One region of the Staphylococcus sp. MSU001 genome, then DNA from elsewhere that is predicted to be linked to it. Evidence: riboswitches for the same ligand, from Rfam matches in the RefSeq annotation. Region 1 holds a riboswitch; each other region holds the start of a gene.
What was found. A riboswitch is a leader RNA that binds a small molecule or an ion and turns the genes downstream of it on or off. The one in region 1 is predicted to bind S-adenosylmethionine.
Positions count from the first base shown of each region.

Region 2: another riboswitch for S-adenosylmethionine. It lies ahead of ACVBFA_RS09195 (Na+/H+ antiporter NhaC family protein); the one in region 1 lies ahead of ACVBFA_RS08270 (methionine ABC transporter ATP-binding protein).
Region 3: another riboswitch for S-adenosylmethionine. It lies ahead of metK (methionine adenosyltransferase); the one in region 1 lies ahead of ACVBFA_RS08270 (methionine ABC transporter ATP-binding protein).
Region 4: another riboswitch for S-adenosylmethionine. It lies ahead of metX (homoserine O-acetyltransferase MetX); the one in region 1 lies ahead of ACVBFA_RS08270 (methionine ABC transporter ATP-binding protein).

Region 1 covers NZ_JBRIKK010000015.1:51,773-53,981, reverse strand. Annotated here, with positions in the region: gene ACVBFA_RS08280 (toprim domain-containing protein) at 176-562, shown strand; gene ACVBFA_RS08275 (thioredoxin family protein) at 555-851, shown strand; SAM riboswitch class I at 909-1,011, shown strand; gene ACVBFA_RS08270 (methionine ABC transporter ATP-binding protein) at 1,105-2,130, shown strand; gene ACVBFA_RS08265 (methionine ABC transporter permease) at 2,123-2,209, shown strand, end outside.
Region 2 covers NZ_JBRIKK010000018.1:25,241-27,449, forward strand. Annotated here, with positions in the region: gene ACVBFA_RS09185 (flavin reductase family protein) at 1-173, shown strand, start outside; gene ACVBFA_RS09190 (hypothetical protein) at 217-804, shown strand; SAM riboswitch class I at 880-976, shown strand; gene ACVBFA_RS09195 (Na+/H+ antiporter NhaC family protein) at 1,110-2,209, shown strand, end outside.
Region 3 covers NZ_JBRIKK010000021.1:1,332-3,540, reverse strand. Annotated here, with positions in the region: gene pckA (phosphoenolpyruvate carboxykinase (ATP)) at 1-888, opposite strand, end outside; SAM riboswitch class I at 1,040-1,149, shown strand; gene metK (methionine adenosyltransferase) at 1,258-2,209, shown strand, end outside.
Region 4 covers NZ_JBRIKK010000003.1:60,329-62,537, reverse strand. Annotated here, with positions in the region: gene metX (homoserine O-acetyltransferase MetX) at 138-1,106, opposite strand; SAM riboswitch class I at 1,171-1,271, opposite strand; gene ACVBFA_RS02240 (AzlD domain-containing protein) at 1,396-1,725, opposite strand; gene ACVBFA_RS02235 (AzlC family ABC transporter permease) at 1,722-2,209, opposite strand, start outside.

The DNA.
Region 1 (2,209 bases):
GCATGAGTGACACTAACAATTGAAAATTGCAGTAAAAAAGAGGAACGTTTGAGCAAGGCTCAAGCATAAGTGACACTAGCAATTGAAAATTGTAGTGTCACTAAATGTTTAGGTTTTGGGGATTTTGTGAATGATGATAGTGACAGTTACTTTGACGCTTAGAAGGTGGATTGACATGGCTATTGTAAATAAGGTTATTATTGTCGAAGGTAAATCGGATAAGAAGAGAGTACAACAAGTGATCGCTGAACCTGTAAACATCATTTGTACACATGGCACTATGAGTATAGATAAGATAGACAACATGATAGAAACACTTTATGACAAACAAGTTTATGTTCTTGCCGATTCTGATGATGAGGGTGAAAAAATTAGAAAATGGTTTAAACGTTATTTAAGCGAAAGTGAACATATTTATGTTGATAAAACGTTTTGTGAAGTTGCTAAGTGCCCCAAAAATTATTTAGCACATGTATTAAGTAGATATGGTTTTAATGTAAAAAAAGAAAAGAAACTTATGAATAATTTAAAAACTGAAAGGCTAGTTTTAGTAAATGAATAAATTGAAGGATATTGAAGACATAACTGTTAATTTTAATAAAGATAAACATCTCATATTTGGTTATACACCAATGTGTGGAACATGTAAGATTTCTGAAAGGATGTTGGATATTGCTAATGAAATCTTACAATTGCCAATAAAAAAAATAGATCTTAATTTTCATCCTGAATGGAGTAAAGAGAAACAAATTATGTCTGTTCCTGTATTGCTGCTTATGCGTAGAGATGAAGAGATAAAAAGAATCTATGCATTTCAGTCAGTTACTTATTTGTTAGAAAATTTAAAATAATTATTGACGAAACATTAGTACGATGGTAGGATTAATACAAATTAAATAATGCTTTAACTCTTATCGAGAGAGGTGGAGGGATGTGCCCTAAGAAGCCCGGCAACCGTCTAAAATAGAAATGGTGCCAATTCACATAAAGTATAACTTTAGAAGATGAGAGAAAGAACATTTCAACAAATGCTTTCTCAAATTTTCTAAAAATTGAGAAAGCATTTTTAATTTGATTACTAAGCAACATAAGGAGGCTATTAACGTGATTAAGCTAAACCAAATTGTTAAACGCTATCATACCAAGGACAAAGATGTTCTTGCTGTTGATCACGTTGATTTAAACATTGAATCCGGCTCTATTTTTGGTGTGATTGGTTTCTCAGGAGCTGGTAAAAGTACGCTCATAAGAATGTTTAACAACTTAGAATCTCCAACGTCAGGTGAAATCATTATAGATGGAGACAATATAAGTCAATTATCTAAATCACAGTTACGAAAAAAACGACAAAAGGTGAGTATGATTTTTCAACATTTTAACTTGCTATGGTCAAGAAATGTATTGAAAAATGTAACATTTCCATTAGAAATTGCTGGCGTTCCAAGTGGTCGAGCTAAACAAAAAGCATTGGAACTTATTGAACTTGTCGGTCTAAAAGGTCGAGAAAGTGCGTATCCGTCTGAATTATCAGGCGGACAAAAACAAAGAGTGGGTATTGCGAGAGCATTAGCTAATGATCCAGATGTATTGTTATGTGATGAGGCGACAAGTGCATTAGATCCACAAACTACAGATGAAATTCTAGATTTATTATTGAAGGTAAGGGAACAACAAAATCTAACTATTGTACTTATAACACATGAAATGCATGTTATACGAAGAATTTGTGATGAAGTTGCTGTAATGGAAAACGGTAAAGTTATTGAACAAGGAGCGGTAAGTAAAGTATTTGAGAATCCACAACATGAAGTAACGAAACGTTTTGTGAAAGATGATTTAAACGATGATTTTGAAGATTCTTTAGAGTATTTGGAGCCATTAGATCATGATGCATATATTGTGAGGTTAAACTTTACTGGTGATAATACGACTGAGCCTATCATATCTTATATGACGAAGACACATAACATAGATGTGAATATTCTTGAAGCGGATATTAAGAATACTAAAAACGGTTCGCTTGGATTTTTAGTTATTCACATACCACATATAAGTGAGGAACATTTCAAGCAATTTAAACATAATCTTCACGAACAACACGTTAATGTGGAGGTGCTAAGACATGGGTAAATCTTACGGTGAAATATTTCATGAAATGGTGACAATGCCGAATGTTCAGTGGCCAGAGGTTTGGCAAGCAATTTTAGAA
Region 2 (2,209 bases), on a different contig from region 1:
ATAACGGGAGTGATTTGATAATTGGTGAAATTGTCATGTACCATATTGATGAAGAAGTTTATTTTGAAGATAGTAAAATTGATGCAAATCAATTAAATCCGGTAGCTAGGTTAGCTGGAAATGATTACTCTTTGTTAGGTCAAACATTTACAGTTAATCGTCCTACTTCATAAAGATAAAAAGATATTTACAAATATCATTTTAAGGGTGTCATTGATGAAAGCATATCTATATAAATTCATGCCGTTGCTCATTTTAGTTATAGGACTGATTGTCTTATACGTTATTAATGATTATCCCATATTGTTACATGTCATAGTGATTATTACTTTTATAACGAGTGGATTGAAAAATGTATATTTTGTTAATAATAATATTAGAAATCATATTATATGGATGAGCCCTAAACTCGATCGTATCCTTGGTATGCTTTCGGGCATACTATATTCTGGTATTTACGTGGTTAGCTTTATAGAGCAACAGCCTTTATGGATAGTGATACTTATTCTGGTATTAACAGTGGGTACTGCAGTTTTATTAGAAACGAAATTACATATTACATCATCTCAATTAGAGGAGAGGTTATCATCTGAACGGATAAAACGTAAAGTAATATCAAGACATAAGGCACAACGTCTTAAGAATATATTTTTTACTGTGATTGTTGTAGTAATCATTTCAATGCTCATATCATTATATTTAAAGTTAATGGTTATTTTTGGACTTGCATTAGCGATATTCATCTTTGCATCAATAAGTGTGGCTATTTTTGAAAAATACTTTACTATTATTGAAAATATGTAAACTATTATTAAAATATTTAAAATAATAAGTGTTGACGTTATTGCAAATATCTTGTAACGTTAAACACAATTCAATAACTTATCAAGAGAAGTGGAGGGACTGGCCCAAAGAAGCTTCGGCAACATTGTATCATGTGCCAATTCCAGTAACCGAGAAGGTTAGAAGATAAGGTTAAACACGATGTTAACTGAGACTGGGGCATGATTACGTGCCCTGGTTTTTTATTTTTGAGTTATTGATTAAATAGATAGGAATTTTTTAGTATAAAATTTATCAATCCATTATACGGGAAAGTAGGTTAGATTATGAAAGAGATGAAGAATGGCAATGCTTGGGCATTAATTCCTTTATTGTTATTTGTCTTACTATTTCTAGGTGTTGGTATTATTTCTGGTGATTTTACCACTATGCCATTAAATGTTGCTATTACAATTACTGTTATTGTTGCCTTACTGATGAATCGCAAGGAAACTTTTGCGAAAAAAGTAGAGGTATTTACAAAAGGTGCAGGTCACTCTAATATCATTTTGATGATGCTTATTTTTATCCTTGCTGGAGCTTTTTCGACGACTGCTGAAAAAATGGGTGGCGTGTCATCTACAGTTAATTTAGGCTTATCACTTATTCCTCAAAATTTAATAATTGTTGGACTATTTATTATTTGTATGTTTGTATCAATTTCAATGGGAACTTCTGTCGGCACAGTTGCAGCTATTGCACCAGTAGGTTTTGGATTTGCACAAGCAACAGATGTACCAGCTGCATTAGCCATGGCAACAGTTGTTGGGGGAGCGATGTTTGGTGATAATCTATCTATGATTTCTGATACCACTATTGCAGCAGTAAGAACACAAAAAACAAAAATGAGTGATAAATTTAAAGTCAATTTTAAAATTGTATTACCAGGTGCGATTATTACAATCATTATTTTATTCTTTTTAACAAATGGTATTTCCATAGATCATACTAAAAACTATGATTATAATTTAATTAAAGTTATACCATACTTGTTAGTTTTGATTCTTGCGTTAGTTGGTATTAATGTAATTATTGTATTAATAGGAGGTACTGTATTAGCCGGTATAATTGGACTGATTGATGGTTCTTTTGGTTGGAATGGCCTTTTAAATGCTATTTCTAAAGGGATTATCGGAATGGAAGATATTGCTATGATTGCATTGCTTATAGGCGGTCTAGTAGGAATTATTCAACATAATGGTGGTATTGATTGGTTGCTTAATTTTGTAAGGTCAAAAGTAAAATCAAAGCGTGGTGCAGAACTAGGTATAGCGAGTTTAGTGAGTGCAGCTGACATTTCAACAGCAAATAATACAATTTCTATTATTATGGCTGGACCATTAGCTAAAAATATTGCTGATGAATATGATGTCGATCCAAGGAAATC
Region 3 (2,209 bases), on a different contig from region 1:
TGTTCCATATTTAATAGCATTATAAATTTGAGGCTCTTTCTGTTTAGATAAATGAATTGCTTTTGCATAACATCCACCCTCAATATTAAAAACGCCATTTTTATTCCAACCGTGTTCATCGTCACCAATTAACTTACGTTTTGGATCGGCAGAAAGCGTCGTCTTACCAGTTCCTGATAATCCAAAGAATAATGTTACATCTCCTTTTTCTCCAACATTAGCTGAACAATGCATACTCATGATATCCTGCATTGGAAGCAAATAATTCATTACAGAGAAAATACCTTTTTTCATTTCACCAGCGTATTCTGTACCACCAATTAAAATCACTTTATGTTTAAAAGATATAATGACAAATGTTTCACTATTTGTCCCATCTAATTCAGGATTAGCTTTAAAGTTAGGTGCTGAAACAATCGTAAAGTTGGGTTTTATATTTTGAGCTTCATCTATAGATTCTGGACGAATAAACATGTTACGAGCAAATAAGTTATGCCAAGCTAATTCATTTATCACCTTAAGTTTAAGACGTGACTCTTTATCGCTCCCTGCATATCCACTAAATATGTAAAGTTCATCTTTCTGATTTAAATAGTCGAGTACTTTATTGTAAAGTTTTAGAAATGTTTCTTCATCCATGGGCTGATTGATATCTCCCCAATTTATATTATCCCTATACGATGGTTCAGTGACAATAAATTTATCTTTAGGTGAACGACCAGTGTACTTACCTGTTTTAACATTTATTGCCCCCAGTTCAGTTAATTCACCCTCATGGTTTTTTAAAATTTTTTTGTATAATTGTGTTGATGATAGTTGAAAATGTGATGTAGCTTTTTCTATTAGCTGATTTATCTTAAGTGTTTCTGTGTATGTATCTATAGACATACCCAATCCCTCCATACAATAATTTATGTAAGCCCTTACATTTAGATAGTATAACACACCGATTGAATTTATCCACTTGAAAATAGAAATAGTGACAATGTATAAAATTGACAACATACTTTGAATTAGATATTATTAAGTTTAACGGATTCTCTTATCCTGAGTGGTGGAGGGACATGGACCCAATGAAACCCAGCAACCTCTTTATTTAAAGAAAGGTGCCAAACCGTTTGCAGACAAATATGGTCTGAACGATAAGAGCGAATGGACGTTTAAGAGCCTTCTCTCTATCTATATAGTGAAGAAGGCTCTTTTATTTAGCTCTCATATTTAAAGAGAATTTTCGTAATTTATTTAAAGGAGAAAATGATGACATACAATAAACGATTATTTACCTCAGAATCAGTTACTGAAGGCCATCCTGATAAAATTGCTGACCAAGTTTCAGATGCCATTCTTGATGAAATATTAAAGGATGATCCCAATGCTCGTGTAGCATGTGAAACAACAGTAACAACAGGAATGGCACTTATTTCTGGAGAAATTTCAACAACTACTTATGTAGATATTCCTAAAGTGGTAAGGGAAACGATTAAAGATATTGGTTATACTAGAGCAAAATATGGTTATGATTCACAAACAATGGCAGTGTTAACTGCGATTGATGAACAGTCACCTGATATTGCACAGGGTGTAGACAAAGCGCTTGAATATCGAAATGAAATTTCTGAAGAAGAAATTGAAGCAACAGGTGCAGGTGACCAAGGATTAATGTTTGGATACGCAACTGATGAAACAGATACGTATATGCCTCTACCTATATTCCTGTCACATCAACTTGCTAAACGATTATCTGATGTACGAAAAGATGAAATTTTAGATTATCTTCGTCCAGATGGAAAAGTACAGGTGACTGTTGAATATGATGAAGATGACCAACCTAGACGTATTGATACCATTGTTGTTTCTACACAACATGCTGAAGATGTAGAGTTAGCACAAATCGAAAAGGACATTAAAACGCATGTTATCTACCCAACTGTAGATAAAGCTTTATTAGATGAAGAAACTAAATTTTACATTAACCCGACTGGACGTTTCGTTATTGGAGGACCTCAAGGAGATGCTGGTTTGACTGGACGTAAAATTATAGTTGATACTTATGGTGGATATGCCCGTCATGGTGGAGGTTGTTTTAGTGGTAAAGATCCTACTAAAGTAGATCGTTCGGCAGCTTATGCTGCAAGATATGTAGCTAAAAATATTGTTGCAGCTGGTTTAGCTAAACAATGTGAAGTACAACTTGCATATGCAATCGGTG
Region 4 (2,209 bases), on a different contig from region 1:
TACGACATATGAAATAAACTTTGCTTATATAATTCTTTGTATGACTATTTTCATGCCAAAGAAAAATTTACCTACTCTGCACTGTTTAGTATTTCTTATGTGTGCTCATGGGGATTGTGTTCTATTATAAAACTTTACTATTTACGTCGGAATTGTTTCAAGTTTAAGAAATGATATAAATTAGGCGCCCAATCATTAAAATTTAGAAGAAAACCATCATGTCCTACATTATCTGGTACGAAGAAATGACGATGATATTTAAAACGTTCTCCTAAAGCTCTCACTTGATCATCAGGATAAAGCAAATCATCAATAAAGCCCATTGTTAGTACTTTCGTTTCCAACGACTGAAAGACTTCATCAACATCATCTCTCCCTCTATCTAAATGGTGACTATCTAAGACGTCTAGCAGTGTTAAATAACAATTTAAATCGAAATATTCTTTGAACTTATCACCTTGATGTTGTTGATAGCTTACTACTTCATCTGGTGTAAAACGTTGATCATAACTTTTAGACGATCGATACGTGAGAAAGCCGAGTTGACGTGCGATACTTAAACCTTCTTTACCACCTATATGTATAGCTTGTCTTGCAATCTCGTTAAAAGCACGACTATAGGAGGACGTTTTATCAGTAGCGGCTAATATGATTGCTTTTTCCACCTCGAATTGACGATTATAAAGCAATTCCATCGCTTGCATACCACCTAAACTGCCTCCAATGAGAATATTAATCTTCTTAAATTCTAATGCTTGTATACCTAACTCAATAGCTCTAACAATATCCCTCAATGTTAAATGTTCTGGGAAGTTGTCATCATTTAATTTAGAACTTGAACCAAATGGACTTCCAATGACATTGAATGTAAGAAATTGATAATCATGAACTGGAATGTAACCACCATCAATGATTTCTCGCCACCAGCCAGGTTGCGCATCCGTGCCGTATGTTAAATGATTGCCAGTAAGTGCATGGCAAACAACGACAAGGGGTTGACCAGGAAGTCCTACATGTTCATAACGTAGACGTAAATGATCAATCGTTTCACCAGATTCAGTTATAAACTCACCTAGTTCTAATGTATTAACCGTGTAATTCGTCATAATAGTTCCATACCTCCTTCAACTAAAAAAGTGCCTTACTCAAATGATGTAAAGGCACTTATCGTACTTATCATTCGAGTTGCTCGTTGGTATTAGCACCGTGCTATTTAAAGTCGGTTGCTGAAGCTTCTATGGGCCAAATCCCTCAACTTCTCAAAATAAGGTTAGGTAATTTAATTGTATTGTGATGTAGATATGCATTTCGTCTCGAATAGTCTAAATTTTCTAATTATTTTAATCTTAACTAACTTTTTCCGTAAGTTCAATGATTTGATATGATTTTCAAAGATTAAAAGATTAAACGTAAGCAAGCAATGACAAATATACCTCCGAGAATTGTCACTGTTAGACTACGTGTGAAAATAGCGAGCATCACAGTTGGTACGATTGCAATAATATAAGGTAAATTAAGCGTATAACCAAATGTATGATCATGTTGTTGAATTACACCATCTATAATAAGAGCTGTAAATAAAGTGATAGGAATAAAAGAAAGCCATTTAATTACAATTGCTGGTAAGTTGACACGCGATATCATAACAAATGGAATAACACGAACGAGTAATGTGACCACGCCACATAAAACAATAAGTACTAATGTATGTAAATCTGTCGTCATTTTTCCATCATCACCCCTAACAATGCAGCAACTATTGCGGCTATCAATATTGCTACGTATGAAGGTAGAATTGAACTTAAAAGAATCATCATCACAATCACACATACAATGAGTACAATATATATTCTCAATCGTGATTTCTTAATACCTTCAAATTGAGATATACATAAAAAAATAAACATTGCGGTAATGGCAAAGTCTAGACCAAGCGCATCAGGATTTGAAATATACTCTCCGAAAATGGCGCCGATTACACAGGAAACAGTCCAAAATAGGTAAGCAGTAATATTTAGTCCGTGTAGCCATCGATCGTTAATTTTTTCACCTTTAACATATGGTGTTATAGCAACTCCAAAAGTTTCATCTGTTAATAACGTTCCAAGCCCTACCCTATTCCAAAATCCATATTGCTTATAATTAGGTGCTAAAGTCATACTTAATAAGAACATTCGAGAGTTAACGATAAGTGTTGTAAGCACAATTG